DNA from 2 places in the Bradyrhizobium sp. 521_C7_N1_3 genome. Region 1 is predicted to be linked to the other one. Evidence: predicted binding sites of a transcription regulator. Region 1 holds the regulator's gene; the other holds the start of a gene.

What was found. Region 1 encodes PhoB, which activates phosphate uptake and scavenging genes when phosphate is short. Its sites were predicted from a motif close to TGTCATNNANCTGTCAT; they were not measured.
Region 2: the regulator PhoB is predicted to act here: its motif matches at 5,450-5,466, upstream of AB7008_RS26020 (DUF2278 family protein).

Annotation. Positions count from the first base shown of each region.
Region 1 is NZ_CP197232.1:9,883,230-9,898,296, forward strand. Features, by position in the region: gene AB7008_RS46950 (OpgC domain-containing protein) at 1-496, opposite strand, end outside; gene apaG (Co2+/Mg2+ efflux protein ApaG) at 676-1,068, shown strand; gene AB7008_RS46960 (Hsp33 family molecular chaperone) at 1,237-2,244, opposite strand; gene argF (ornithine carbamoyltransferase) at 2,500-3,423, opposite strand; gene AB7008_RS46970 (aspartate aminotransferase family protein) at 3,423-4,631, opposite strand; gene AB7008_RS46975 (GcrA family cell cycle regulator) at 5,088-5,600, shown strand; gene phoB (phosphate regulon transcriptional regulator PhoB) at 5,704-6,411, opposite strand; gene phoU (phosphate signaling complex protein PhoU) at 6,426-7,142, opposite strand; gene pstB (phosphate ABC transporter ATP-binding protein PstB) at 7,154-7,975, opposite strand; gene pstA (phosphate ABC transporter permease PstA) at 7,972-8,817, opposite strand; gene pstC (phosphate ABC transporter permease subunit PstC) at 8,822-9,811, opposite strand; gene pstS (phosphate ABC transporter substrate-binding protein PstS) at 9,955-10,968, opposite strand; gene AB7008_RS47010 (ATP-binding protein) at 11,113-12,411, opposite strand; gene AB7008_RS47015 (lysylphosphatidylglycerol synthase domain-containing protein) at 12,444-13,499, opposite strand; gene AB7008_RS47020 (Rdx family protein) at 14,036-14,167, opposite strand; gene AB7008_RS47025 (haloalkane dehalogenase) at 14,179-15,067, opposite strand, start outside.
Region 2 is NZ_CP197232.1:5,584,888-5,599,954, reverse strand. Features, by position in the region: gene AB7008_RS26055 (DASS family sodium-coupled anion symporter) at 1-792, opposite strand, end outside; gene AB7008_RS26050 (enoyl-CoA hydratase/isomerase family protein) at 908-1,714, opposite strand; gene nthA (nitrile hydratase subunit alpha) at 1,835-2,458, shown strand; gene nthB (nitrile hydratase subunit beta) at 2,455-3,114, shown strand; gene AB7008_RS26035 (nitrile hydratase accessory protein) at 3,114-3,491, shown strand; gene queC (7-cyano-7-deazaguanine synthase QueC) at 3,640-4,353, opposite strand; gene mazG (nucleoside triphosphate pyrophosphohydrolase) at 4,480-5,334, shown strand; gene AB7008_RS26020 (DUF2278 family protein) at 5,522-6,544, shown strand; gene hflX (GTPase HflX) at 6,619-7,998, opposite strand; gene hfq (RNA chaperone Hfq) at 8,010-8,258, opposite strand; gene ntrX (nitrogen assimilation response regulator NtrX) at 8,507-9,877, opposite strand; gene AB7008_RS26000 (sensor histidine kinase) at 9,895-12,282, opposite strand; gene AB7008_RS25995 (histidine kinase) at 12,328-12,612, shown strand; gene ntrC (nitrogen regulation protein NR(I)) at 12,780-14,222, opposite strand; gene AB7008_RS25985 (two-component system sensor histidine kinase NtrB) at 14,232-15,067, opposite strand, start outside.

The DNA.
Region 1 (15,067 bases):
GCACGATCGTGACGTCGGGCTGCTTGAGGAAATCCATGATGCCCATCTCTTCGGTGTAGAGCGGGTTCTCGAACCTGGTCGCAACGTAGGAGATTTCGGCGAGGAAGATCGTGAACAGAAAGACGTGGGCGACATAGATCTGCCAGACGCGCCGCAGGATGCGCGCGGTGGCGACGACGAAGCCGCTTTCGAGCATGGCACGACCGTAGACGAACGCCGCGGTGTAGCCGGAGATGAAGATGAAGATCTCGGTGGCGTCGCTGAAGCCGTAATTGCGGATCGTGAACCAGGTCAAAAGGCTCGGCGGCAGATGGTCGACGAAGATCAGCCACAGCGCGAGTCCACGGAACAGGTCGAGCCGGAGCTCGCGCTCGCCGATGGCGGGCAGCGTGATGGCCGGCGCGGCGGAGCGCGGCTTCGCCTCCGCAGGTCTGGCCTCCGCAGGCTTGCCGGTTCCCGCGATCGTCGATCCCGTCACTTGGTCGGCAATGGTCATCGGGGCCCGAAACCCTTCCGCAATTCGCGACGTATCAAGGAGTGTACAGGTCCGGCCGTCGTCTCGCAAAGCGGTCGGATCACATTGGGTCTACTTCCTCGGCAATTCTGGCGGCACGATGTCGCCAAAACCGCCTGCGGGCGTTGGTTCCCGGCCGGGTTTTCGTTATGATGGCAGCCATGTATCGCGCCGTGACCCGCCAGATCGAAGTGACCGTCGAGCCGAACTTTGTTCCGGAGCAGTCGTCGGCCGACCGCTCCCGCTATTTCTGGTCCTACACCATCGTCATCACCAATTCCGGCGACGAAACCGTGCAGCTGAAGACGCGGCACTGGATCATCACCGACGCCACCGGCCGCCAGCAGGAGGTCAGGGGCGAGGGCGTCGTCGGCGAGCAGCCGACCCTGGCTCCCGGCGAGCGCTTCGAATACACCTCCGGCGTGCCGCTCGCGACCGCCTCGGGCTTCATGACCGGCCGCTACCAGATGGTCAGCGAAAGCGGGGAACGCTTCGAGATCGACGTGCCGACATTCTCGCTGGACAGCCCGGACAACAAGCGCGTGTTGAACTAGCGCGGCGCCGTAGGGTGGGCAAAGGCGCAAAGCGCCGTGCCCACCATTCCGAACGTGGCGCATAAGATGGTGGGCACGCTGCGCTTTGCCCACCCTACGACTGGATCGCCCGATCAAGTCGGGCGATGACACCGAGTGTGTGGCGCGCAATGACGGAGGATGCGACGCCTACGCGTCTTCCACGCCCGCCTCATGCGGCGTGAACTGGTACACCGACGAGCAGAACTCGCAGGTCACGACGACCTTGTCGTCCTTGACCATGGCGGCGCGGTCGTCGGGCGAGAAGCTCTTCAGCATCGCACCAACCGCGTCGCGCGAGCAGGAGCATTGCGCCTTCAGCACCAGCGGATTGAACACACGTACGCCGCGCTCGTGGAACAGGCGGAACAGCAGCCGCTCGCCGGAGAGTTCGGGGTCGATCAGCTCGACGTCCTCGACGGTCTCGACCAGCGAACGCGCCTCGACCCAGGCGTCGTCTTCGGCGACAGCATGCACCTCCGCGCCTTCGGGCGCATCGCCGGGATGCAAATCGGCCTGACGCGCGCGCTCGGGCGCCTTCGGCAGGAACTGCATCAGCATGCCGCCGGCGCGCCAGCGATGCTTGCCGCCGTCGTTCGAGCGCCACTCCTCGCCGACCGCGAGACGCACGCGCGTCGGGATCTGCTCGGAGCGCAGGAAATATTCGTGGGCGGCATCTTCCAGGCTGCCGCCGTTGAGCGCGACCAGACCTTGGTAGCGGCTCATGTCGGGCCCCTGGTCGATGGTCATGGCGAGATGGCCGTTACCGAGGAGCGTGCCGGAATCTTTCGTCTCGCCGAGGCGCTCGGCATCGTAGCGCGCATAGGCGCGCAGGCGATCCGGCGCCATGTAGTCGACGACCAGGAACGACACCGGACCGTCGGTCTGGGCCTGGAGGATGAAGCGGCCCTCGAACTTCAGCGCCGAGCCAAGCAGCGTCGTCAGCAAGATGGCCTCGCCGAGCAGCTTGCCCACGGCAGCGGGATAGTCGTGCTTGGTCAGGATCTCGTCGAGCGCGGGACCGAGCCGCACGAGACGGCCGCGCACGTCGAGTGCGTCGACCTCGTAAGGCAGCACAGCGTCATCGATGGGAACCGCTGATGGTGCGCGAACCGGGCCTTCAGGCCCGGTATTCATGTCAGGGGATTGGGAAACCATGGCGCTTTATCTGGGGTCGGAGGGCGAAAATGGAAGGGGCGCAAGGGTGGTGTGTTCCGGATGCACTTATGATCGCACAGGATCCTGCAAATTCGATGTCGTCCCGGGGCGCGAAAAGCGCTGATACGGGACCCATAGCCACAGGATTACGCGATAGCCCGCGTAGCCCGGATGGAGCGTAGCGCAATCCGGGACCACTCCAACTGCGGACACGAACCCGGATTTCGCTGCGCTCCATCCGGGCTACAAGTGAGATTACTTCACCGCGTCAAAGCACCAGGCCAGAATGCCCTTCTGCGCATGCAGGCGGTTTTCGGCCTCGTCGAACACGACCGATTGCGGGCCGTCGATCACTTCGTCGGTGACCTCCTCGCCGCGATGGGCGGGCAGGCAGTGCATGAACAGCGCATCGGGCTTGGCCAGCGACATCAGCTTCGAATTGACCTGATAGGGCTTGAGCACGTTGTGACGGTGCTCGCCCTCCTTGTCGCCCATCGACACCCAGGTGTCGGTGACGACACAGTCGGCGCCCTTCACGGCGGCCTCGGGATCGGTGCCGAGCACGATCGGCGCGCCGGTAGCCTTGATGAAGTCCCGCATCACCTTTTTCGGCGCGAGCTCCGGCGGCGTCGCGACATTGAGCTTGAACTTGAAACGCTCGGCGGCATGCGCCCAGGACGCCAGCACGTTGTTGTCGTCGCCGGTCCAGGCCACCGTCCTGCCCTCGATCGGGCCCCGATGCTCTTCGTAAGTCATGAGGTCGGCCATCACCTGGCAAGGATGCGAGCGCCGTGTCAGGCCGTTGATGACGGGCACCGTCGCATATTCCGCCAGCTCCAGCAGGGCCTCGTGATTGAGGATGCGGATCATGATGGCGTCGACATAGCGCGACAGCACGCGCGCCGTGTCCGCGATGGTCTCGCCGCGACCGAGCTGCATCTCGGCACCGGTCAGCATGATCGGCTCGCCACCGAGCTGGCGCATGGCGACGTCGAACGAGACGCGGGTGCGCGTGGACGGACGCTCGAAGATCATCGCCAGCGTCTTGCCTTCCAGCGGCTTCACCGGCTGGTGCGCTTTCTGCTTCGCCTTCATGGCGGAGGAGGCCGCGAGCATGCTCTTGAGCTCCGACAACGGGAGCTCGTTGATATCCAGAAAGTGCTTCGGGGACTTGCTCATCAGCTTGCCGCCCGCTTGGTCTGACTGGACGAGATCGCGGCGCAGGCGCGCTCGAGCCGCCCGACGCTGTCCTCGATCTCGGCTTCGGTGACGATCAAGGGCGGCAGGAAGCGCACGACATTGTCGCCGGCGCCGACCGTGAGCAATTTTTCGTTGCGCAATGCCGCGCCGAGATCGCCTGACGGCACCACGGCCTTGATGCCGATCAGAAGGCCTTCGCCGCGCACTTCGCTGACGATGTCGGGATAACGATCGATCACGGAGGCGAGCTTCTGCTTGAGCAGCAGCGACATCTTCTGCACGTGGTCGAAGAAGCCGGGCTTGAGCATGACGTCGAGCACGGCGTTGGCAGCAGAGATCGCGAGCGGATTGCCGCCGAAGGTCGAGCCGTGCGAGCCGGGACCCATGCCGGCAGCCGCGTCCGCGGTCGCCAGCACCGCGCCGATCGGGAAACCGCCACCGAGCGCCTTGGCCAGCGACATCACGTCAGGCGTGACGCCGGTGCGGCGATGCGCGAACAGATCGCCGGTGCGGCCCATGCCGGTCTGCACCTCGTCGAACGCGAGCAGCAGGCCCTTCTCGTCGCAGAGCTGGCGCAACGCCCTCAGGAAGGCGGGCGTTGCCGAACGTACGCCGCCCTCACCCTGGATCGGCTCGATCAGGATGCCGGCGGTCTGCGGACCGATCGCCTTCTTGACGGCTTCGATGTCGCCATGCGGGACCTGGTCGAAGCCATCCATCGGCGGGCCGAACCCTTCGAGATATTTTGCCGAACCGGTCGCGGCGAGCGTTGCCAGCGTGCGGCCGTGGAAGGCGCCTTCGAAGGTGATGATGCGGTAACGCTCCGGATGCCCCTTGGAGAAGTGATGATGGCGGACCAGCTTGATCACACCTTCCAGCGCTTCGGCGCCGGAATTGCAGAAGAACACGAAGTCCGCGAAGCTTTCGTTGCACAGACGCGCGGCAAGCTTCTCGCCGTCCGGACTCTGGAACAGGTTCGACATGTGCCAGAGTTTGGTGGCCTGCTCCTGCAACGCCTTGACCAACGCAGGATGAGCATGGCCGAGCGCATTCACCGCCACGCCCGAGGTGAAATCGAGATAGCGATCGCCATTGGTCGCAATCAGCCAGCAGCCTTCACCGCGCTCGAAACCGAGGTCGGCCCTGGCGAAAACGGGGAGCAAATGCGGCGCTGCGCTGTTAGTCATGACGATCACTTGAATGTTGCGGACGGCGTGAGCGTGCATTGCGCAACGCACCATTGACCGGCCCGGAAAACGAAACGTGCCGCCTTTTAAGGGCGGCACGTGTGACTATCTTATGCCTGGTGAAACCGGTGTCAATGCCGCCCGGAAAGCCTCGCGAAACGCAGAATCCGTAGTCTTGCGGTGGCGATTTTGCGTATTTCCGCCACGGAACATGTGGAAGCGAGTCGGCGGACTCTTGCGCGTGAGTCACGCCATATTGTAGCGTTTGGCTTGTCAGATACGACATCTCGTGCAGCAGTTCTGATCCTCTAAGTCCTCATGTACCGGCGTAAGCGTTCGGGCGCATCTGGCGCGCCCGGCGAGCCTTAAGGGATTCTGGCGGCACGGGTTTTTCGAGGCTTAGGCATTCGCCGTGCGGCCGCCAGGATGGCAGGCGCCGGCGGAGGAAAGGGTGCAATGACCGTTTTGACCTGGTCGGATGATCGCGTCGAGCAGCTGAAAAAGCTCTGGGAGGCCGGACTTTCGGCCAGCCAGATCGCCGCTGAACTCGGCAATGTGACCCGCAATGCCGTAATCGGCAAAGTGCACCGGCTCGGCCTGTCGGGCCGCGCCAAGAGCCCTTCATCGGCAGCGCCGCGGCCGCGCAAGGCGCGCCCCGCCCAGCACATGATGCGGGTGACCCGCCCGATCGCACGCGGCAACACCGCGCTGGCACAAGCCTTCGAAGTCGAGGTCGAGGCCGAACCGGTCACCTACGACAACGTCGTGCCGATGAGCCAGCGGCTGTCGCTGCTGGAGCTGAACGAGGCCACCTGCCACTGGCCGGTCGGCGATCCCTCGAGCCCGGATTTCTTCTTCTGCGGCGGCAAGGCGCTCTCCGGCCTGCCCTACTGCGCCCAGCACTCGCGCGTGGCGTATCAGCCCGCGGCCGATCGCCGGCGCGCGCCGGCGAAGCCGGGTCCGCGCTGAGTACAGTTCCAGACAACCCTGTCCCGGCACAGAGCCGGGACGATCGAGCAAGAAAAAAGCGCGCCACCCGGCGCGCTTTTTGTTTGCCGGCTTGCAGCGGACCTTACGCCTGCTCCGCCTTCGCAAAGCGATCATCCAGTGCGTAGCCCGCGCCGCGGACGGTGCGGATCGGGTCCTGCTCGCGGCCGAGATTGAGCAGCTTGCGCAGGCGGCCGATATGGACGTCGACGGTGCGCTCATCGATGTAGATGTCACGGCCCCAGACGCTGTCGAGCAGCTGCTCGCGCGAGAACACGCGGCCGGGATGCTCCAGGAAGAACTCCAGCAGGCGATATTCGGTCGGGCCGAGATCGATCGGCCGGCCCGAGCGCGCCACGCGGCGCTTGTCGCGGTCGAGCTCGATGTCGCCATAGGCGAGCACGGTGGCGAGCCGCTCCGGGCTGGCGCGCCTGAGCAGGCCCTTCACGCGTGCCAGCAGCTCCGGCACCGAGAACGGCTTGACGATGTAGTCGTCGGCGCCGGTCGCAAGACCCCGCACCCGCTCGCTCTCCTCGCCGCGCGCGGTGAGCATGATGATCGGGAGCTGCTTGGTCTCGGGCCGGGTGCGCAGCCGCCGGCACAGCTCGATGCCGGAGAGGCCCGGCAGCATCCAGTCGAGCACGATCAAATCGGGGATGTGCTCCTTGAGGCGGGTGTCGGCGTCGTCGCCGCGCATCACCGTCTCGACGTCATAGCCGTCGCCTTCGAGGTTGTAGCGGAGAAGCTCGGTGAGAGCTTCCTCGTCCTCAACCACCATAATGCGTGCGCCCATGGTGTCGTCGCTCCTTAAGTGTTCGGGACCGTCGTGGCGAAGGTCGTCATGTCGCCCTTCGGCCGCTTGTCGGTGATCGCCTGGCCCTCGATCATGTAGAACACGGTCTCGGCAATGTTGGTGGCGTGGTCACCGATGCGCTCGATGTTCTTGGCGCAGAACATCAGGTGGATACAGAACGAGATGTTGCGCGGATCCTCCATCATGTAGGTGAGCAGCTCGCGGAACAGCGAGGTGCAGATGGCGTCGACTTCCTCGTCGCCCTTCCACACCGCCATCGCCGCGGGCAGATCGTGCGCGGCATAGGCGTCCAGCACCGACTTGACCTGCTGCTGCACGAGGTCGGTCATGTGCTCCAGGCCGCGGAACAGCTTGAGCGGGTGGAAATCGGTCTCCAGCGCCGCAACGCGCTTGCCCATGTTCTTGGCGAGGTCGCCGATCCGCTCGAGATCGGTCGCGACGCGCATGGCGCCGACGATTTCGCGCAGATCCACCGCCATCGGCTGGCGGCGCGCGATGGTGAGCACGGCGCGCTCCTCGATCTTCTTCTGGAGCGCGTCGAGCTCGGCATCGATGGTCACGACGCGCTGGCCGAGCGCGACGTCGCGGCGGATCAGGGCGTCGACGGAGTCGACGATCATGCGCTCGGCGATGCCGCCCATCTCGGCGACCAGGCGCGTGAGCTCCTGGAGGTCGGTGTCGAAGGCCTTTGCGGTATGTTCAGAACCCATGTTCCGTCTCCTCAGCCGAACCGGCCGGTGATGTAATCCTGCGTGCGCCGGTCGGTCGGCGACGTGAAGATCTTGCTGGTGTCGTCGAACTCGATCAGCTCGCCGAGATACATGAAGGCGGTCTTGTCGGAGACGCGCGCCGCCTGCTGCATGTTGTGGGTGACGATCGCGATCGTGTAGTTCTCGGACAGCTCCTGGATCAGCTCCTCGACCTTGGCGGTCGAGATCGGGTCGAGCGCCGAGCAGGGCTCGTCGAACAGGATCACCTCGGGCCGCACCGCGACCGTGCGGGCGATGCAGAGGCGCTGCTGCTGGCCGCCGGAGAGCGACAGGCCGGAGGCGTTGAGCTTGTCCTTGACCTCGTTCCACAGCGCGCCGCCGCGCAGCGCCTTCTCGACGCGGTCGTCCATCTCGGACTTCGAGATCTTCTCGTAGAGACGGATGCCGAAGGCGATGTTCTCGTAGATCGTCATCGGGAACGGCGTCGGCTTCTGGAACACCATGCCGACGCGGGCGCGCAGCAGATTGAGGTCCAGCTTGGGGTCGAGGATGTTGGTCTGGTCGAGCATGAGCTGACCGGTGACGCGCTGGCCCGGATAGAGATCGTACATCCGGTTGAAGATGCGCAGCAGGGTGGACTTGCCGCAGCCCGACGGGCCGATGAACGCCGTGACTCGGTTGGTCCCGAGCGCCAGATTGATGTTCTTCAGCGCGTGGTGCTCGCCATAATAGAAGTTCAGGTTGCGCACCGTCACCTTGGCCGGAGCCTCGGGCAACACCGGCGCCTGCGGCAAACCACCGGCCGCGCTCATCGATACGGAAAGCTCACTCATTTTGCGGTCCTCTCGGCGCCAAGGATGCGCGCGCCAATGTTCAGGGCAAGCACGGTAATCGTGATCAGCAGCGCGCCGCTCCAGGCGAGCTGCTTCCAATAGGCGTAGGGGCTCTGGACGAAGTTGTTGATGGTGACCGGCAGGTTCGCCATCGTCTTGTTCAGGCCGAGGCTGAAGAACTGGTTCGACAGCGCAGTAAAGAGGAGCGGCGCGGTCTCGCCGGCGACGCGGGCGGTCGCGAGCAGCACGCCGGTGATGAGGCCGGAACGCGCGGCACGATAAGCGATGCGCTTGATCACCAGCGAGCGCGGCAGGCCGAGCGCGGACGCCGCCTCACGCAGCGCGTTCGGCACCAGCAGCAACATGTCCTCGGTGGTGCGCAGCACCACCGGGATGACGATGACCGCGAGTGCGAGCGCGCCTGCGATCGCCGAGAAGCCGCGCATCGGCACCACCACCGCACCATAGATGAACAGGCCGATGATGATCGAGGGCGCCGACAGGAGGATGTCGTTGATGAAGCGGATCACCGAGGTCAGGCGATCGTTGCGGCCGTACTCGGCAAGATAGGTGCCGGCAAACAGGCCGAGCGGCGCGCCGATACCGACGCCGAGCACGGTCATGATGATCGAACCGACGATGGCGTTGCGCAGGCCGCCTTCGGTCGAGCCCGGAGGCGGAGTGTCCGCGACAAAGATCTCCAGGTTCAGACCGGCGATGCCGTTGTAGAGCAGCGTGATCAGGATCAGCGCAAGCCAGGTGACACCGAAGGCGGCGGCGGCCATGCAGAGACCGCGAACGACGATATCCTTGCGGCGGCGGCGTGAATAGATCGGGTTCATGGCGCTAGTTCCCCGCCTTCTTTTCCAGCCGCATCAGCATCAACCGCGCCGCTGCGAGCACGAAAAACGTCAGCACGAACAGCAGCAGGCCGAGCAGGATCAGGCCGGACTGGTGCAGGCCGTCGCTCTCGGCGAACTCGGATGCGATCGCCGCCGAGATCGTGGTGCCCGGGGCAAAGATCGAGGAGGAGATGCGGAACGAGTTGCCGATGATGAAGGTCACGGCCATGGTCTCGCCGAGCGCGCGGCCCAGCGCCAGCATGACGCCGCCGATGACGCCGACGCGGGTATAGGGGATCACCACGCTGCGGACGACTTCCCAGGTGGTGCAGCCGACGCCGTAGGCGGCTTCCTTCAGCACCGGCGGCACCGTCTTGAACACGTCGACCGAGATCGAGGTGATGAAGGGCAGCACCATGATCGCGAGGATCAGCGCGGCGTTGAACAGGCTGAGATAGGACGGGGGACCTGCGAAGATGGCGCCCAGCACGGGGACGCCGTCGAAGATCTTGATCATGAAGGGCTGGAAAGTGTTGGCCAGGAACGGGCCCAGCACGAAGAAGCCCCACATGCCGTAGATGATCGAGGGGATGCCGGCGAGCAGCTCGATCGCCATGCCGATCGGGCGGCGCAGCCATTGCGGGCAGAGCTCGGTGAGGAAGATCGCAATGCCGAGACCCACGGGAATGGCGATCAGCATCGCGATGAAGGAGGTCACGAGCGTGCCGTACATCGGTCCGAGCGCGCCGAGCACCGGCGGATCGGCGGACGGCGCCCAGCGCTGCGTCCACAGGAAGGAGAGGCCGTATTCCTTCATCGCCGGGAAGGCGCCGACGATCAGCGAAATGATGATGCCGCCGAGGATCAGCAGCACGGAGATCGCGGAGAGCCGCGTGATCCAGTAGAAGGTCACGTCGCCGAGCTTGAAGGCGCTCAAGGCCTTGGCGCGATCATAAGGTCCGGCGTCGTCGATTACATCGCTCTGAACGGCCATCTCTGCCACGCCGATCCCCTGTGCCCGTTTGATATACGCTTGTTGTCGGTCTTGTTGTTGGTCTTACGCTCCGGATGCGGCGCGAGGCCGATCCGGAGCGGAGGTCTTGTCAGACCCCGGCGCCCAGTCCGGGACAAGAGCGCTTAGCTCTTGATCTCGGCAGCCCAGGTCTTCTCGATCAGCTGGACGACCGGGTCCGGCATCGGGATGTAGTCGAGCTCTTCAGCCGCCTTGCCGCCGCTCTTGAAGGCCCAGCGGAAGAACTTGATGGCTTCCTGCGAGGCTGCCTTGTCGGTGGCATCCTTGTGCATGAGGATGAAGGTCGCCGCCGTGATCGGCCAGGACTTGTCGCCGGGCTGGTCGGTCAGGATGACGTAGTAGCCGGGAGCCTTGGCCCAGTCGGCGTTGGAAGCCGCGGCCTGGAAGGCCTCGACCGTCGGCTGCACGGGCTTGCCGGCCTTGTTGACGAGACCAGTGTAGGTCAGCTTGTTCTGCTTGGCATAGGCGTACTCGACGTAGCCGATCGAGTTCTTGGTCTGGCTGATGTTGCCCGACACGCCTTCGTTGCCCTTGGCGCCGACGCCGACCGGCCACTCGACCGCGGTGCCCTCACCGACCTTGCTCTTCCAGTCCGCGCTGGCCTTGGAGAGGTAGTTGGTGAAGTTGAAGGTGGTGCCCGAACCATCCGAGCGGCGGACCACGGTGATCGCGTCCGACGGCAGCTTCACGTTCGGATTGAGCTTCTTGATCGCGGCGTCGTCCCACTTGGTGATCTTGCCGAGATAGATGCTGGCCAGGGTCTCGCCGTCGAACACCAGCTCGCCGGGCTTCACGCCCTCGATGTTGACGACCGGAACGATGGCGCCCATCACCATCGGCCACTGGACGAGGCCGTCCTTCTCGAGCTGCTCGGCCTTGAGCGGCGCGTCGCTGGCGCCGAAGGTCACGGTCTTGGCCTGGATCTGCTTGATGCCGCCGCCGGAGCCGATCGACTGGTAGTTCAGACCGTTGCCGGTCTCCTTCTTGTAGGCGTCAGCCCACTTGGAATAGATCGGGAACGGGAACGTCGCACCGGCACCCGTAATGTCGGCAGCAAAAGCCGCCGTCGCCGATGCGGCGACCAAGCCGGCAGCGACGATCGTTTTGATGAAATTCATGGTGGTCTCCATACAGGGGAGCGAAGCGCCATCCGCGCCCGATCGCGCTCCCCGTGCCGCCCCTTTAGGAGCGGTCGGCTGTGCTTTTACGAAGGTTTCGTGACAGCTGGATGACACATCCAAGCGATTGAAATCGCTTGAATATCAAGTCGAAGCCGCGGTCTTCGCTTGGGGAAAACAGGCCGTGAAAACGGCGCCCTGCTTTGGCACGCTCTCGATCAAAAGCCGGCCGCGATGGCGGTTAAGAATATGTTTCACCAGCGATAATCCGAGCCCCGTCCCGCCCTGCGAGCGGCTGTCGCCGACGTCGACCCGGTAGAACCGCTCGGTCAGTCGCGGCAGGTGCTCGGGCGCGATGCCGGGGCCGAAATCGCGCACCATGACCCGGATTTCCTGAGTTCCATCAGTGGCTGCCGCCGCGGCCAGCGACACGATGACACGTCCGCCCGACGCCCCGTATTTGAGTGCGTTCTCGATCAGGTTCTCGAACAGGCGGAGCAACTCCTCGCGGTCGCCCGCGATCATCACCGGGGTCTCGGGCAGATGGGTTTCGACCTCGACCTGGCGCTCCCGCGCCAGCGGCTCGAGCCCGTCGGCGACCTGGAAGATGATCGGCAGCAGGTCGACCAGGGTGTCGGGCCGCACATGGGCCGACAGCTCGACCCGCGACAGCGAGAGCAGATCGTCGATCAGGCGCGCCATCCGGGTCGCCTGGTTGTGCATGATGCCGAGGAACCGCTCGCGCGCCTTGGGATCGTCCTTGGCCTGGCCCTGGAGCGTGTCGATGAAGCCCGACAGCGCGGCAAGCGGCGTGCGCAGCTCGTGGCTGGCATTGGCGACGAAGTCCGCGCGCATCTCCTCGACCCGGCGCAGCGGCGTCTGGTCGTGGAAGGTCATCAGCATGCATTTGTCGGCGCCGCCGAAGGAGGTCGGCACCGGCACCGGCGTGATGATCAGCTCCATCCAGCGGTCGACCGGGACATGGTCGAGATAGGTCGCGCGCCGCGGTTCGGTGGTGGCGATCGATTCACGCAGCGCGGTGATGATCTCCGGCGAGCGCAGCGCGAACTGGGCGAGCTCGTTCTTGCGCAGCGCCGGCGCCAGCTGGGCGGCGGCGGCATTGAGATGGATGACGCGCCCGGCGCGGTCGAGCAGCACGGCCGGATCCGGCATGCCGGCGACGACCGCGGCCACCGCCGCGCTCTCGACCGGGTTGACGCGGCGGGTGTCGTCGCGCGAGGCGGCATTGTCGTGCAGGCGCCAGGGGATCAGCGCCGCGGCTGCGATGCAGAGGAATACCGTCGCCGCCCGCATCACTGACAATTCGCCGAGCGAGACCACCACCGACAGCGCCAGCGCCGCGGCGATCAGGATAACGGTCGAGTGCCGCAGCCGGTCGGACCAGGGCTGCGCCGAGGGAGAAGATGGGGCGTCGATCGCCATCGGGGCGGGCTTCTCCTAAGGGGATGCGCCGGTCAGGCGCCGCTGTCGCTGCGCTCTCTCACATAGGCGGCTTCACGCGCCGGGCCGGGGTCGAGCTTGAGCGCCGCCTGCTGCAAGCGCTTCGATCGAGCGCCGATTATAACCTCGCGAAACGTCAGCAAGATTACAGATATGACGAAGGGGGAGAGATAATAGAGGACGCGGAACAGGAGCATCCCACCCAGCAGTTCCTCGCGATCCATCTGCCAGAGGCCGACCAGCATGGCGGCATCGAACACGCCGAGCCCTCCCGGCGAGTGGCTGGCGAAGCCGAGCAGCGTCGCCGAGACGAAGATCACCGCCACCACGACGAAGCCGAGATTGGGCTCGTCCGGGACCAGCACGTACATCGCGAGCGCACAGAAGCCGAGATCGATGATGCCGATGGCGATCTGGAGCAGCGTCAGCGGGCCGCCCGGCAGCACCACGGTCCAGGGCCCGCGGCCGACCACCCGCGGCTGGGTCCAGACCCAGACCACATAGGCGACCAGCCCAACGATGATCATCATCGCCAGCATCCGGTTCAGCCAGGGCGGAAGCTGGTCGATCGAGGCTGCGGCTTCCGGATGGTAGGAGATACCGAGGCCGAGCACCGCGGCATTGCCGAGCCAGAAGGTCAGGCCGGCGAGAAAGCAGATCTTTGCGACGTCGATCGCGTTCAGGCCATAGGCCGAATAGATGCGGTAGCGCACCGCGCCGCCGGTGAAGACGCTGGCGCCGACATTGTGGCCGATCGAATAGCTGGTGAAGGCGGCGAGCGCATTGATGCGGTAGGGCACATGGGCGTGGCCGATCGCGCGCACCGCGAACAGATCGTAGAAGGTCAGGGTGAAATAGCCCGCGGCCACGAACAGCGCAGCCATCGCAATCTGGCTCGGCTCGGTACTCTTGATCGCTTCGAGGACCTCGTTGACGTCGATGCCCCGCAGCATGTGGTAGAGCACATAGCAAGCGATGCCGATGACCGCGACGCTGATCACAACTCCAAGCTTATGCAGGACTTGCTTCTGGCGCAGAAACGTCGTCGCCCTGCGTATGGCTTCCAGCATCTAGACCTCGAACAACGCTTCAGCGGCCGGGGTGGCCGGCGGACAGGCGGACGACGCACAGGCATTCAACGAACCCTTGCCGCCGGCTCCGGCATCGCGCATGCCCCATGCCCTTCCACTAGCGCGTTTTGCGGCGGAGTGGAATTCAGCAATTCGAACAAAAACTCGTGCCTTCAATATTTTAGGCAGGGTTGCGAGCTCCTGATGCACGGATTGGCGCTTTCGGCGGCAAGACCGACGCGAATCTCCATGGCAATCCTGCGCAGTCGCCATGAAGTTTTGATGATTTCGGCCGCACAATGTTCCGTCACGACTTAAGCCGACGTCAATCTATGGGCGGCCGCCGCCTGGCGAAAGAGGGGTGATTGGCGCTGTTGTTCAGGGATTTCAGGTGGGCCGAAAGGCCGCGGCGACGGCCGCGGCCTCAGGAGGCGGTCAGATTCCGTCCCGGATCAGCGCCACGCGGAAGTAACGGCGGCTACGATTTCGTCGGTACCGGGAAAGTGACCCTTGCTGCGGCTGTCGCCGACCTTGACCTAGAAGATCCCACCTTTGCCGGGCACGAGAGACGGCTCCGGCGTCAGATGCTGCTGCAGCGCAGCAGCGGCGTCCTTGGCGCGCCTCTCGTAGCCGCAGGGGCGGCAATAGATGATGGTCACATCAGCCATCTCGCCCACCTTCAGGCAGCGCGCTGCTGGCGCACGGCTTCGATGCCGGCGATCCAGCCTGCGACAGAGCGGCCGATCGCCTCGGGGTGATCCTCCTGGAGGAAGTGCAGGCCGGGTCCGAGGCGGACCAATGCGCAGTGCTTCAGCGAGGCTGCGAACCGCTCGGCGAATTCGGGCGCAACGAGCGCACCGGGCGTGCCCGAGAACAACAGCTTCGGACAGGACGATGCAGCGAGCGCGGCATGCGCGGATTGGAGCGTCTCGTAGACGTCGGCAGGCTCGCCTGCGATCGGCAGTTCGCGGGGGAAGGCGAGAACGGGCCGGCGGCTCTCCGGCGTGGGGAATGGCGCACGGTAAGGCGCCATCTCGTCCTCGCCGAGCTTGCGGACGATGCCACCGGGTAGCACGCGTTCGACGAACGCGTTCGCCTCGAGGATCATCGCTTCGCCCTCGCCCGGCGTCCTGAATTTGCGGAACGCCGCCCTCGCCGCCTCGGCGTGGTCCTGCTCCTCCGCGACCTCGGTGTGGTGAAAGTCCCGCCAGGTCGGCATCGGGCGGATGAACTCCATGAAGGCAAGGCCGCGCACGAAATCCGGCCGGCGCGCGGCGAGATGGAACGCGAGCGCGGTGCCCCAGTCCTGCGCGACAAGATAGGCCGATTTGATGCCGCGCTGTTCGATGAATGCATCGAGATAGCGGACGTGGTCGACGAAGCGATAGCCGATGTCGGGCTTGCCGGATTGGCCGAAGCCGACGAGATCGGGCGCGATGCAATGTGCGACCGGCGATACAAGCGGCAGGATGTTGCGCCAGATATGCGACGACGTCGGGTTGCCGTGCAGGAACAGGGCAGCGGGCGCATCGCGATCTCCCGCCTCGCGATAGGCCATCGTGCTTCCC
Region 2 (15,067 bases), 4.3 Mb from region 1:
TTCGGCGATTTCCGGGCTGCGCTTCACCTCGGGACGGCAGACCACATAGCTGAGCAGCGGCACGAGGATCATCAGGAGGATGCCGAGCGGCGCAAAGCCGACGAACCACTGCGCCCAGCTCACCTCGACGCCGGCGGTCTTCTTGGCGATCGCAAGCGCGGCCGCATTGGGTGCGAGCGCGGTGAAGAACAGCGAGCTGGTAATCGCGGTTGCCGCAAACGCCGTCCACATCACATAGGTGCCGATCTTGCCGGCGGTCGGTCCGGGCTCGGAGCCGTAGATGCGCGGGATGTTGCTGATGATGGGATAGACGATGCCGCCGCTGCGCGCGGTGTTGGACGGCGTCGCTGGGGCTAGCAGGAAGTCCGACATCGCCACCGCGTAGCCGAGACCGAGCGTGTTGCGGCCAAGCCTCTGCACCAGCACCAGCGCGATGCGGCGGCCGAGCTGGCTCTTGCGATAACCGATCGAGAATACGAACGCGCCGACGATCAACCACACCGTGCTCTCGGCAAATCCTGCCAGCATCCAGCGCAGCGATTTGCCGGGATCGGGATCGATATAGCCGGCGACGCCCGCGACCGTCAGCCCGATGAACCCGACCGCGCCGACCGGCATCGATTCCAGGATGAGTCCGGTGATGACGGCCGCGAACACGGCAAAATAGTGCCACTGATTGGCGTTGAGACCCGTCGGCACCGGCCACAGATAGATGGCCAGCCACACCGCGAGCGGCGCGATCAGCTTCCAGCTGAACCCTTTTGCCTGAGGCGTCTGCGAGCTAGCGGCCATGGGCCCTCCCCCCTCGATTGTCGTCGCATTGTACCGCCCGTTGGCCGAGCCGTTTTTGTCCTAGCGCGGCGTATACGGACTGTCCGCGGCGCGATCAATGGCCTGACTTCACGTTCTACTGCCCCTTAAAGCGCGGCTTGCGGCGGGTCAGGAACGCCTCGACGCCCTCCTTGTGGTCTTCGGTGAGACTCGCCAGCGCGAACTGGTCGACGTCCATGTGGCTGGCGAGATCGTCCAGCGCATGTGCGAGCCGGTTGACGGTCAGCTTGGTCATGGCGACCGAGAGCGACGGCTGCGCGGCGACCTTCCGGGCAAGCTCCATGGCGGCATCGAACGCATGGCCGGGATCGGCGACCTGCTCCACCAAACCCCACTCGTAGGCCTCATCGGCCGAGATGCGCTGGTCGGCCAGGATCACCGCCTGCTTGGTGCGGGCCGGCCCGATCAGATGCAGCATGCGCGGGATGCTCTGCCAGCTCATGTTCATGCCGAGCCCGATCTCGGGCACGCGCAGATGCGCGTCGTGCCCCATCACGCGGAAGTCGAGCGCCACGGCCAGCGCGACGCCGCCGCCGACGCAAAAACCCTCGATGGCCGCGATCGTGACCTGCTCCATCTCATGCCAGGCATGGGTCAGACGCGGCCCGAGCTTGAGATGCCGCCGCAGCGTGCCGAGATCCATGTCCTTGCGCGAGCGCCCTTCGGCATCTTTCAAGTCGAAGCCGGCGCTGAAGGCGCTGGTGCTGCCCGTCAGAACCACGACGGACGTTGCGGCATCATCCTCGAAGCTGCGCGCGGCCGCGGTGAGCTGGCGCAACGCCTCCGGCGAGAGCGCGTTGATGCCGTCGCCGCGGTCGAACCGCACCACCGCAATCCGCCCCTCCGGTCCGAGCCCCTTCTCGATCGTCACGAAGTCCGTCACCGATGTCTCCCTATCCGCTCTGCTGCGAGGCTAGCCTACATCCGGCCTCACGAATATGGGACCCGGTTGCGCCCCAGCGCATACTCGACAGGCAGGGACCATTGCGCCTATCTTTGCGCCATGAGCCACGATCACGACCATCATCACGACCATTCCGAGCTGTCGGAGACCGAGCTGCGCGTGCGCGCGCTCGAGACGATCTTGACAGAAAAAGGCTATGTCGAGCCGGCCGCGCTCGACGCCATCATCCAGGCCTATGAGACCAGGATCGGACCGCACAATGGCGCGCGCGTCGTCGCCAAGGCCTGGACCGATCCTGCCTTCAAGAAGGCGCTGCTGGAGGATGGCTCGAAGGCCATCGGCACGCTCGGCCATGTCAGCCGCGTCGGCGACCATCTCGTCGTGGTCGAAAATACGCCGGAGCGACACAACATGGTCGTGTGCACGCTGTGCTCCTGCTACCCCTGGGAAATGCTCGGGCTGCCGCCGGTCTGGTACAAGGCCGCGCCCTATCGCTCGCGCGCGGTGAAGGACCCGCGCGGCGTGCTCGCCGATTTCGACGTCGCGCTGCCCAGGGACATGGAAATCCGTGTCTGGGATTCGACGGCCGAGACCCGCTTCCTGGTGCTGCCGATGCGTCCCAAAGGCACGGAGGGCTGGAGCGAGGAACAGCTCGCGGAGCTCGTCACGCGCGATTCCATGATCGGCACCGGCTTTCCCAAGACGCCTGGAGCGCCCTCGTGAACGGCGTGCACGACATGGGCGGCATGGACGGGTTCGGCAAGGTCGAGGCCGAGCCGAACGAGCCGATGTTTCACGAGGAGTGGGAATCGCGTGTTCTCGCCATGGTGCGCGCGATGGGCGCCGCCGGCGCCTTCAACATCGACACCTCGCGCTTCTATCGCGAGACGCTGCCGCCACACGTCTATCTGTCGAGCTCTTACTACAAGAAATGGTTTCTCGGGCTCGAGGAGATGCTGATTGAGAAGGGCTACCTCACCCGCGAGGAGGTCGCCGCCGGCCATGCGATGCAGCCTGCAAGGGCGCTCAAGCACGGCAAGTTCGACCTCGCCAATGTCGAGCGCGTCATGGTGCGCGGCAAGTTCGCCCGCCCTGCTCCGGCGCCGGCAAAATTCAACATCGGCGACCGCGTCCGCGCCAGGAACATTCATCCGACCACGCATACGCGGCTGCCGCGCTATGTGCGCGGCCATGTCGGTGTCGTCGAGCTGAACCACGGCTGCCACGTATTTCCGGATTCGGCGGCGATGGAGCTCGGCGAAAATCCGCAATGGCTTTACACCGTCGTCTTCGAAGGCCGCGATCTCTGGGGCGCAGATGGTGATCCGACCTTGAAGGTGTCGATCGACGCCTTCGAACCCTATCTGGACCCGGCGTGATGAGCAGCACGGCTGCGGCCGCCGCGACGGCGGCCATTCCGAGCATCCCGCGCGATGACGACGGCCCGGTGTTCCGCGCACCCTGGGAAGCGCATGCGTTTGCGATGGCGCTGACGCTGCACGAGCGCGGCGTGTTCACCTGGCCGGAATGGGCCGCAGCCTTGGCCTCCGAGATCAAGCGCGCGCAAGCTGCCGGCGACCCTGACACGGGCGAGACCTATTACCTGCACTGGCTCGCCACGCTGGAAGGTTTGGTCGCAAGCAAGGGTGTCGCATCGGCGGAGACGCTGCACCGCTACCGCGACGCCTGGGACCACGCCGCCGACCGCACGCCGCACGGCAAGCCGATCGAGCTGCGGGAAGAAGATTTTCGGTAGTTCGGCAAGAGGCACGCTCGTGCCAGGCCCTCCGCTGTCATTCCCCGCGGAAGCAGGGATCCAGTACGCCGCGGCCTCTCGGCTCAAGCACGGTCTCTGGGATACTGGATCACCCGCTTTCGCGGGGAATGACACCGAATGTCTGGCCTCAGCGCCCCGCCGCAAACTCCCGCCATCCCTTCGCCCGCAAGCTGCACGCCGGGCACTCGCCGCATCCGTATCCCCAATCATGCTGCGCGCCGCGTTCGCCGAGATAGCAGGTGTGCGACTGTTCGCGGATGAGGTCGACCAGCCCTGCGCCGCCGAGGTCGTGGGCGAGCTGCCACGTCGCCGCCTTGTCGATCCACATCAGCGGCGTATGCAACTCGAATTGCCTGGCCATGCCGAGCGAGAGCGCGGCCTGCATGGCGCGGATGGTGTCGTCGCGGCAATCGGGATAGCCGGAATAATCGGTCTCGCACATGCCGCCGACGATGTGGGTGATGCCGCGCCGGTAGGCGAGCGCCGCGGCAAACGTCAGGAACACCAGATTGCGGCCGGGCACGAACGTGTTCGGCAGGCCGTCGGCGCCCATCGCGATCGCGACGTCGCGCGTCAGCGCCGTCTCGGACACGGCCGCCAGCGTCGGGATCGACAGCGTGTGGCTCTCGCCGAGCCTTGCGGCCCAGTCTGCGCGCAGGCCCTTGATGCCGTCGAACAGCCGGTCGCGGCAGGCAAGCTCGATGGCATGGCGCTGGCCGTAGTCGAACCCCAGCGTCTCCACGCGTGCAAAGCGATTCAGCGCCCAGGCGAGGCAGGTGGTGGAATCCTGGCCGCCGGAAAACAGCACCAGCGCGGTTTGTGATGAAAATGCGTCACTCATGGCCCGCGCTTTAGCACCTCGCCAATCTGCCGCCAATCAGTGGAAATCGGCCTGTTCCGGCGCGCCGTGCTGGGAACGGCGGGCCGCTTTTGGCATAAGGCTTCGGAGCCAGGAGACTGCCCCGCAATGACCCCTTCCCGTGACATTTCCCGCCTGATCGAGATCATGGCGGCGCTGCGCACGCCGGTGACCGGCTGCCCCTGGGACCTCGAGCAGAATTTTGCGACGATCGCGCCCTACACGATCGAGGAAGCCTATGAGGTGGTCGAGGCCATCAGCCGTGGCGATCTCGACGATCTCAGAGAGGAGCTCGGCGACCTTCTGCTCCAGGTCGTGTTTCACGCCCAGATGGCTTCGGAGCAGAATGCCTTTGCCTTCGGCGACGTCGTGGAAGCCATCACCCGCAAGATGATCAGGCGCCATCCCCATGTCTTCGCCGACAAGGACGGCAATCTCGCCTCCTCCCACGTCAAGGAAGTCTGGGATCGCATCAAGGCCGAGGAGAAAGCCGAACGTGCGGCGCGCCGGCCGCCGGAGGAAGCGCCGACGCACAAGTCGTTACTCTCGGGCGTCAAGGCCGGTCAGCCCGCGCTGACGCGCGCGATGGAGCTCCAGCGCAAGGCCTCGACGGTCGGCTTCGACTGGAACGACCCGCGCGCGGTGCTGGCGAAAATCCGCGAGGAAGCCGACGAGATCGAGGCCGCGCTCGATCGCAACGACAGCGAGGGGCTGGCGGAGGAAACCGGCGATCTCATGTTCGCGCTGGTCAATCTCGCCCGCCACGTCGACGCCGATCCGGAAGCCGCGCTACGCGCGACGAATGCAAAGTTCGAGCGGCGCTTCGCCTTCATCGAGCGCGCGCTCGAGGCGCAGGGGCGGACGCTCGAGCAGGCGTCGCTGGCGGAGATGGACGCGCTGTGGAACGCGGCGAAGAGTGAGGCGAAACCGGTATCAGAGCCTCGCCGAGAGGCCCGCCGCTAGCGTTGTGGCATGCTCCATCGGCTTATCCGCAAGGATCGAAGCGGTCGCGAAGGAGATATAGGTCAGCATCTTTTCCCGAATGCAGCGAGCGGTCATGGCGGATCGCAGTGAAGCCATGAAACCGTCACGACAAGCAGTCTAAAGTTGAACAACGGAGCCCGCGCAGCCGAAACCTCAGGTGAGTGCGATGCCACTAAAGCACTATTCGGTCCTCAAGGGACGCCCGATCGCGATGCGTTTCGGCACCGGCCAGTCGCCGCACTATCAAGTCCATGTCGTGGCCGACAACGCGGATTTCCGCATCGCCGTCAATGTGCAGTCAGGCGACGGAAGCGAAGTCGAGTTCCTGGTGCGATCGCACTTTGTCCATCCGATCACCGATCATCTCGCGACGCTGCCGGAGGGCCTGCACCCGCAGCCGCCGAAGCCGGCCAGCATCGCGCTGGACTTCATTCGCGGCAATCTGATGCAGCCCCAGGAGATGATCCCGCTGCCGCTGTCCGTGCCCGGACCCGACAATGACCTCAACGAGAAGCTCGACCAGTTCGTCCAGCGCGCGCTCTCAAACGAAAGCGCGATGATCTACGCATTCGGTGAGACATGGGGGCCGGAGACCAAGGCGGACAATTATTTCGGCTTCCGGCCGGGTCGCGGCATTCACGACATCCATATGAATCAGGGAAATCCGATCGGAAGGTTCTCGGGCGACAACGGGCCATGGCAAGACGGCGGGCTGGTGTTCGAATTCCCGGATCAGAAGCTATGGACGGCGGTCTTCCTCAAATTCCAGACGCAGGCCTGGCACACCGACGACAAGACCGGCGACCCCATCGATCTCGGCGCGCCGACACAGCCACCAGATCCGACCGCTCCTCCGACCGGGCAGATGCCTGACGGACTCGTGCGCATCATTGCAGCACTCGTCAACGCCTTGAAGACGCCCGAGCGGGAAGTCGTCACGCTGCTCAATACGGCCGATCGCGACATCGACCTCACCGGCTGGATGCTGGCCGACAAGCAGAAGAACAAGATGGTCCTGTCAGGGAAGATCGCTGCCGGGGGCACGCTCGCCGTCGTCGTGCAGAAGCCGATGGAATTGTCGAACCAGGGCGGTATCATTTCGCTGCTGGACGAGCGTGGCATCAAGGTCCACGGCGTCGCCTATACCAAGGCGCAAGCGAAAAATCCGGGCCTGACCATTCCTTTCTAGCGTTACGCGTCTCAACCCGGAAACGAGGATATGGTCGATATCGCAGGCCGGTCGGGCGCACCGCGCCCCTCGGATCACGCCACGCGCGGCACGGCATCGAACCGGTTCACCACGATATCCCGCTTGGTCTCGTCGACCCGTACGGTCATGTCGAAGCGGCCGTCGTGCAGCTCCTTCGCCAGCACCTCCGCATTTCGATGCAGCCAGCTGATGCCGGCGCCGTCGGCGGCGTCGATGGAGAGATCGAGCGTGGTGCGCTTTGCGGCGAGCCGTTCCTCGATGGCGGCGAGCAGTGCGTCGATCCCCTCGCCTGACACGGCCGAGACCAGCATCGCCGGGTGATCCGCCGGCCGGCGCGCGGCGATGTTCAGAAGCTCTTCGCGCTGTTCGGCATCGTAACGGTCGATCTTGTTCCAGACCTCGATGATGCGGCCGGAATCGTCAGGGTTGATGCCGAGCTGGCGCAGCACCGCGTCGACGTCGCTCTGCTGGGCCTCGGCATCCTCGTGCGAGATGTCGCGCACATGCAGGATGACGTCGGCTTCCAGCACCTCTTCCAGCGTGGCGCGGAAGGCGGCGACGAGCTGAGTCGGCAGGTTAGAGATGAAGCCGACGGTGTCGGACAGCATCGCCTTGCCGCCATGCGGCAAGGTAAGCGCGCGTAGCGTCGGATCGAGTGTCGCGAACAGCATGTCGGCGGCCTGAACGTCGGCGCGGGTCAGGCGGTTGAACAGCGTCGACTTGCCGGCATTGGTGTAGCCGACCAGCGCGACGACGCGATACGGCACGCGCTGGCGCCCGGCGCGATGCAGCCGCCGCGTCGCCTGCACCTTCTTCAGCTCGCCCTCGAGTTTCGAGATGCGCTCCTGGATCAGGCGGCGGTCAGCCTCGATCTGCGTCTCGCCGGGACCGCCCATGAACCCGAAACCGCCGCGCTGGCGTTCGAGATGGGTCCAGGAGCGCACGAGGCGCGAGCGCTGGTAGTTGAGATGCGCAAGCTCGACCTGGAGCGAGCCTTCCTTGGTCTTGGCGCGGCGGCCGAAGATCTCCAGGATGAGGCCGGTGCGGTCGAGCACCTTGGCGTGCAGCTCCTTCTCGAGATTGCGCTGCTGGATCGGCGCCAGGGCGCAATCCATCACCACGAGCTCGACGTCGAGGCTCTTGGCCAGCGCGGCGATCTCTTCGACCTTGCCCTTGCCGATATAGGTCGCGGGGCGGATCTGGCTGATCGGCGCGATGATGGCGTCGGCAATGACGAGGTCGATCGCCCGCGCGAGGCCGGCGGCCTCATCGAGCCTTGCCTCCGCGTCACGCTGAACATGGCTTTCCGATTGCGTGTCGGCACCGCCCGCGCGCACACGCAAGTAGGGGCCGATGACAAGCACCCGCCCCGTCTGCTTCGCCCCTGCCGACCGCGGACGGTCGGCCTCCCCGTCGAAATTCCGGGGTTCCAATCAGATCACTCTCAAGCCGGCTGATCCTCGCCGCCTTCGAACAACTGGATCGGAGCGCCCGGCATGATGGTCGAGATCGCATGCTTGTAGACAAGCTGCGAGTGACCGTCGCGCCGAAGCAGCAAACAGAAATTGTCGAACCAGGTCACGATGCCCTGGAGCTTCACTCCGTTGACCAGAAAGATCGTCAGTGGCGTCTTGGTTTTGCGAACGTGATTGAGGAAGGTGTCCTGTAGGTTTTGTGCGCGGTCTGCCGCCATTGTTTTTTTCTCGCTTTGAGTTTCTTTTTATTGCGCCGGTTGTGGCCCTCTTTATGAAATTCGGGGCCTCTTCCGGTTGCTATTCCTCATGAGATCCCCCTCGGAGGAACAGCGGTTCAATTAGAGGACAGGACGGGTTATTAGGCAAGCCGCTTCACGCGGCAGGCCACGCCCAATTGCCCCGAAAAACTACGGAAATCGATGATTTTCCTCGCTAATCCCTGAGGTGCGGCCGCGACGTCGCGGTGTCAGCCGACGCCGAGCGCCTTCAGCTTCCGGTGCAATGCCGAACGTTCCATGCCAACAAACTCAGCCGTGCGAGAAATATTTCCTGAAAAACGGCTGATCTGTGCAATCAAATAGTCGCGCTCGAACACTTCGCGCGCTTCGCGCAGCGGCAGCCCCATGATGTGCTCACCGTTGTTGCTGGTCGGCATCGCCGGTACCATCGAGCCGACATCCTGCGGCAGCATGTCCGCGGTGATGATCACCTCCGGTCCGCCCGCAGCCAGAATCATGACTCTCTCAACGTTGTTGCGGAGCTGGCGCACGTTGCCCGGCCACACATGCGATTGCAGCACCGCCATCGCGTCCTGCCCGATCTGCCGCTTGGGCAGGCCGCTGCCGGCCGAGATCTGCTCCATGAAATAGTCGATCAATTCCGGGATGTCCTCGCGCCGCTCCGAGAGCGCGGGCACGCGGATCGGCACCACCGAGAGCCGATGATAGAGGTCTTCGCGGAAATGGCCGGCCGCGATCTCCTCTTCGAGATTTCGCGCGGTGGAGGAGATGATGCGGACGTCGACCTGCACCTTGGCGGTGCCGCCGACGCGCTGGAACGACTGCTCGACCAGCACGCGCAAGATCTTGTTCTGGGTCTCGCGCGGCATGTCCGCGATCTCGTCGATGAACAGCGTGCCGCCATGGGCTTCCTCGAGCGCGCCGGGCTTGCGCGGCTGCTCGCCATTGGACTGTTCGACGCCGAACATCTCGTGCTCCATGCGCTCCGGCGTGATCGCGGCGGCATTGATCACGACGAACGGACCATCGGCGCGGCCCGAGGCCGTATGCAGCGTGCGCGCGGTCAGCTCCTTGCCGGCGCCGGCCGGGCCGACGATCAGGATGCGGCTGTTGGCCTTGGCCGCGCGGTCGATGGTCTGGCGCAGCTGGTTCATGCTCGGCGAGCGGCCGACGAGCGAGCTTGCGCTCGGCGCGAGCTGCTTCAGCTCCTTGACCTCGCGCTTGAGCCGCGAGTTCTCGAGCGCCCTGTTCGCGACCAGGATCAGCCGGTCGGCCTTGAACGGCTTCTCGATGAAATCGTAGGCGCCGCGCTTGATCGCGGCGACCGCGGTCTCGATGTTGCCGTGGCCGGAGATCATCACGACCGGCAGATCGGCATTGTCCTTCTTGACCTGCTCCAGCAGCTGCAAGCCATCGAGCTTGGAGCCCTGGAGCCAGATGTCGAGAAACACCAGATGCGGCCTGCGATTGGCGATCTCGGCGAGCGCCGTATCGCTGTCGCGAGCGGTCCGGGTCACGAAGCCCTCGTCTTCGAGAATGCCCGCGACGAGATCGCGAATATCGGCCTCATCATCGACAATCAGAATTTCACTTGCCATGGTTCGCGCCTGTCTTGTCAGATGCCTGTTGAGGCTTCGATCTTCGTTGAATCATTGGTCTTTTCAGCCGGCTCTTTGGTTTCGGCGGCCGGCTGTTTTGTTTCGGGGGGCTTGGCGATGTCCGTGACCGCGTTTGCGGCCGGCGATGCCTGCACGGTCCCCTCGCTCTTCGCGGGGGCACCGGAGATCGCAAAACGCATCCGCATCCACGCGCCGCGCTGGCCCTCACGGAAATCGGAAGCGTCCTTCAGCTCAATGCGCCCGCCATGGTCTTCGAGCACGCGGCCGACGATCGCCAGGCCAAGGCCGGTGCCCTTGGCCCGCGTCGTCACATAAGGCTCGAGGAGTCGCGAGCGCGCGACCTTGGGCAGGCCGATGCCGTTGTCGATGACGTCGATCAGCACGTCCTCGCCCTCGCGCGAGACCACGACGTCGATGCGGCCCTTGCCGTAATCCTTGCCGAGCTCCTCCGGCGGGACCTGCTCGATCGCCTCGGTGGCGTTCTTGACGATGTTGGTGACCGCCTGCGAAATCAGCCGCCGGTCGAACTGGGCGCGCAGCGGATCTTCCTTGAATTCGGCCTCGATATCGATCTCGGGATGGGCGACCTTCATCAGGAACACCGCCTGCCGCACTGTGTCGGCGACATCCTCGCCCTCCATCACCGGCTTCGGCATCCGTGCGAAGCGCGAGAACTCGTCGACCATGCGGCGGATATCGTCGACCTGGCGCACGATGGTGTCGGTGCACTGCTCGAAGATCTGCTTGTCCTTGGTCTCGGTGATGTCCTTGCCGAACTTGCGGCGGATGCGCTCGGCCGAGAGCTGGATCGGCGTCAGCGGATTCTTGATCTCGTGGGCGATGCGGCGCGCGACGTCGCCCCAGGCCGAGGTGCGCTGCGCCGAGACCAGCTCGGTGATGTCGTCGAGCGTGATGATGTAGCTGTCGTGCGGTTGGCTGGTCTTCTCGGCGCTGACGCGGACCGACAGGTTGCGCTCGGTGCCGTCGCGCGTGATCGTGATCTGGCCCTGTACCAGGCGCTGGGTCCCTTCCCGCGCCGTCTTCATCATCTCCTCGAGCTCGGGCAGCACGTCGGAGAGCGGATGGCCGAGCGTCTCGGCTTCGGAGTGCCCGATCAGCTTCTCGGCGGAGCGGTTGAGGATGCCGACGCTGCCCGAATTGTCGACGCCGATGATGCCGGCGCTCGCCGAGGACAGCACGGCCTCGATGAAGCGGCGGCGGCTGTCGATGAGATCACTCGCGTTGACGAGCTCGTCGCGCTGGCTGCGCAATTCCTGCGTCATCTTGTTGAAGGTCTCACCCAGCTGGGCCAGGTCGCCTTCCGACTGATGCACGGGCACCTTCACATGGAGGTCGCCGGTCGAGACCGTGTGGGCCGCGTTCATCAGCCTCCGGATCGGGGCCACCAGCGAGTTGGCGAAGTTGAGGCCGATCAGCACCGAGGCCATCAGGATGGTGAGCGCGATCACCGCGAACATCAGCGCGAAGGCGACCTGGATGCCGAGCCGGCGCGACTCGATCTGGGCGTATTCGGCGACGCTGACCTCGGTCTGCTTGAGCTGGTTGACGACGTTCGGATCGAGCGGCCGCGCGACATAGAGGAAGGTGTCGCTGAAGGCGCGCAGGCGGATCACGGCGGCGACGAAGCTCGCATCCGGCAACACCGCGATCTCGGGCTCGGATTCGTTGACATTGCTGAGGAAGTCCGGCGCCGGCGGCGAATAGGCGAGCCGCATGCCGGTGTCGGCCGATTCCAGGATGTTGGTGTTCTTGTCGATGATCATCGCGCCCGGCAGGTTGCGGGAGCCGGCGCTGGCGGTCAGCAGCTCACGGAACGAGCGGCGGTCCTGGTCGTAGAGCGGCCGGGCGTGGGCGATATCATTGGCCATGCCGAGAATGTCGCCGCGGATCAGCTGCGCGTGGTCCTGCATGTAGGCGCGTGCGATCGTCAGCGAATTCTGGATCACCTCCTTGGTCGGGCCGGAGAACAGCCGGTCGAGGCCGCGCTCGATGGTGACGTTGGCGACGACGGCGACCAGCACCGCCGGCAGCACCGCCACGATCGAGAACAGGCTGACGATCTGGACGTGGAGGCGCGCCGCCGCCCGGCCTCGCCGCCGCGCCAGGATCAGCTGCCAGAGCTCGCGGACGATGATGCCGACCAGCAGCAGGATCGTCGCCGCATTGATCAGATAGAACGAGCGGACCACCTCCGGCGTCGTTTCGATCCGCGTGAGACCGGTCAGGACCAGGAAGGTCAGGAGGGCCGATAGCAACGCCATCGCCACGGCAAGGGGCGCCAGCCAGCGCCGCACCGACCAACGTCGGGGTTCTTCCGCTGGAGCCGTGTCGAAGTGTGCGGCCGAGGTGTCTGCGCTGGTCATTCCGGCAATGGTGCTGAAAACGGGGTCCGCGGTGGGCGGATACTGATGTATTCCTACCACATTGTTGCCGAATTGCGACAATTCCGCGGCGCCCTCGCCGCGACGGACCGGCGCATCCACAGGCCGCTGTTCTGGCAAACCTCGCTTGCGGGAACGGATTCCCGCCCCTGCGGCTTGACCGCCATGGACAGGTTCTTTCTCGCGATGATGGTGTCGGCCGTGCTGCTGCTGATCGTAGCCGCCGACCTCTTGGTCAACGGTCTCGGGGTGCAGCAGCCGCTGGCGAACGTCGCCAGCGCCCAGCCGGCCTCGGCGCGGCTGATCAGATGAGCGCGATGCAGCGCGCCGCGGTTGAATAACAATTCATACGTTCCAACGGAACGTTTCGGCCCGATTCGGACTTTTGCTCATCGCGTCAGCCACAACGGCCAACGCGATCCGGACAGGCTCAGCTCCGCTTTGGTAGGGGGAGCTGAGCCACCGTCCGTTCGGGAAGACTAGCCCCCGCTCCGATACACCTGGATATCGAGATCCCGGATCTTCTTCCGCAGCGTGTTGCGGTTGAGGCCGAGCAAATCGGCGGCGCGGATCTGGTTGCCGCGGGTGGCGGCGAGCGCGGCCGTGAGCAGCGGCACCTCGATCTCCTTGAGGATGCGATGATAGAGGCCCGGCGGCGGTACGCCGTTCGGGAAGCCCTGGAAGTGCGAGGACAGATAGGCCTCGACCGCGCCGCCGAGATTGTCGACGCCCTGCTGGACTGCGGCACCGGGGCTGACCGTGGGGGGCGCCAGCTCGCCGTCGATGACGGAGCCCGTGATCACGTCCTGCGGGTAAAGCGCGGCGAGGCGCCGGGCGAGGTTCTCGAGCTCGCGCACGTTGCCGGGCCAGCGGTGCTGCTTCATCCGCTCCAGCGCCAGCGCATCGAGCTTCTTCGGCGGCAGGCCGTCCTTCTCGGCCAGCGTGAAGAAGTGCCGCACGAGGTCCGGCAGGTCTTCGATGCGCTCGCGCAAGGGGGGCAGCCGCAGCGGCACAACGTTGAGGCGGAAGAACAGATCCTCGCGGAACAGGCCCTGCTGGATCAGGACGCGCAGGTCCTTGTTGGACGCCGCGACGATCCGCACGTCGGTCTTGATCGGAGTGCGGCCGCCGACGGTGGTGTATTCGCCCTGCTGGAGCACACGCAGCAGGCGGGTCTGCGCCTCCATCGGCATGTCGCCGATCTCGTCCAGGAACAGCGTGCCGCCCTCGGCCTGCTCGAACCGGCCCGAAGCGCGGGTGTTGGCGCCGGTGAAGGCGCCGCGCTCGTGGCCGAACAGTTCGGACTCGATGAGGTCACGCGGGATCGCCGCCATGTTGACCGCGACGAACGGGCCGTTGCGGCGCTTGCCGTAATCGTGCAGCGCGCGCGCCACCAGCTCCTTGCCGGTACCGGACTCGCCCGTGATCATCACCGTGAGGTCGGTCTGCATCAGACGCGCCAGCACGCGGTAGATTTCCTGCATCGCCGGCGAGCGGCCGACCAGCGGGATCGCCTCCATCTCGGCGTCCTCGTCCGGCGTCGAGACCCGTTCCTTCGGCTCGGCAAGCGCGCGGCCGACGATGGCGATCAGCTCCTTCAGGTCGAAGGGCTTTGGCAGATATTCGTACGCACCGCGTTCGGAGGCGCGGATCGCGGTCATGAACGTGTTCTGCGCGCTCATGACGATGACGGGCAGATTCGGCCGCATCTTCTTGATTCGCGGCAGCAGGTCGAAGGCGTTCTCGTCGGGCATCACCACGTCGGTGATGACGAGATCGCCCTCCCCCTGGCTGACCCATCGCCACAGCGTTGCGGCATTGCCGGTGAGCCGGACTTCGTAGCCGGCGCGGGACAGCGCCTGATTGAGAACCGTGCGGATGGCGGTGTCGTCATCAGCAACGAGAATGCTACCTGCGGGCATCGTTAATCCTCATTTCGCCCCCTGTGACGCAGACGACGACTTCCCGGCAGAGCCGTCGCGGCTGCTTTGATCGGCATGTTTGACCGATGTGGAATACATCGGCATCAGCACGCGGAAGGTGGTCTTGCGTGGCTGAGACTCGCATTCGATGATGCCCCCGTGATCTCCGATGATCTTTGCGACCAGCGCCAGGCCAAGACCCGAGCCGGTCTGCTTGGTGGTCACGAAGGGATCGAACAGGTTGGGCAGAAGATCGTCCGGCACGCCTGGTCCGTTGTCCTTCACGCAGAACTCAAGCGGCAGCGATACACGGGATTTTTGACCGGGGACTGACAGGCGCACGCCGGGACGGAACGCCGTGGTGAGCTGGATCTCGGCGTCGGGGACGTCGATCAGCGCTTCGGCGGCGTTCTTCACGAGGTTGAGGAACACCTGGACGAGCTGATCCTGGTTCGCCAGGACCGGCGGCAGCGAGGGATCATAATCTTCGATGAAGCGGATGTTGCGGGCAAAGCCCGACTGCGCCAGTCGCTTCACGTGGTCGAGCACGGAATGGATGTTGACGGGACCGCGCACCACGGGGCGCTCGTCGCCGAACACCTCCATGCGGTCGACCAGCGTCACGATGCGGTCGGCCTCGTCGCAGATCAGCCGCGTCAGCATGCGGTCCTCGGACGAGGCCTGCTGCTCCAGCAGCTGCGCCGCGCCGCGGATGCCGGAGAGCGGATTCTTGATCTCATGCGCGAGCATGGCGGCTAGCGCGATCACCGAGCGCGCGGCGCTGCGATGGGTGAGCTGGCGGTCCATCTTGTCGGCGATGGAGCGCTCCTGGAGCATCACCACGA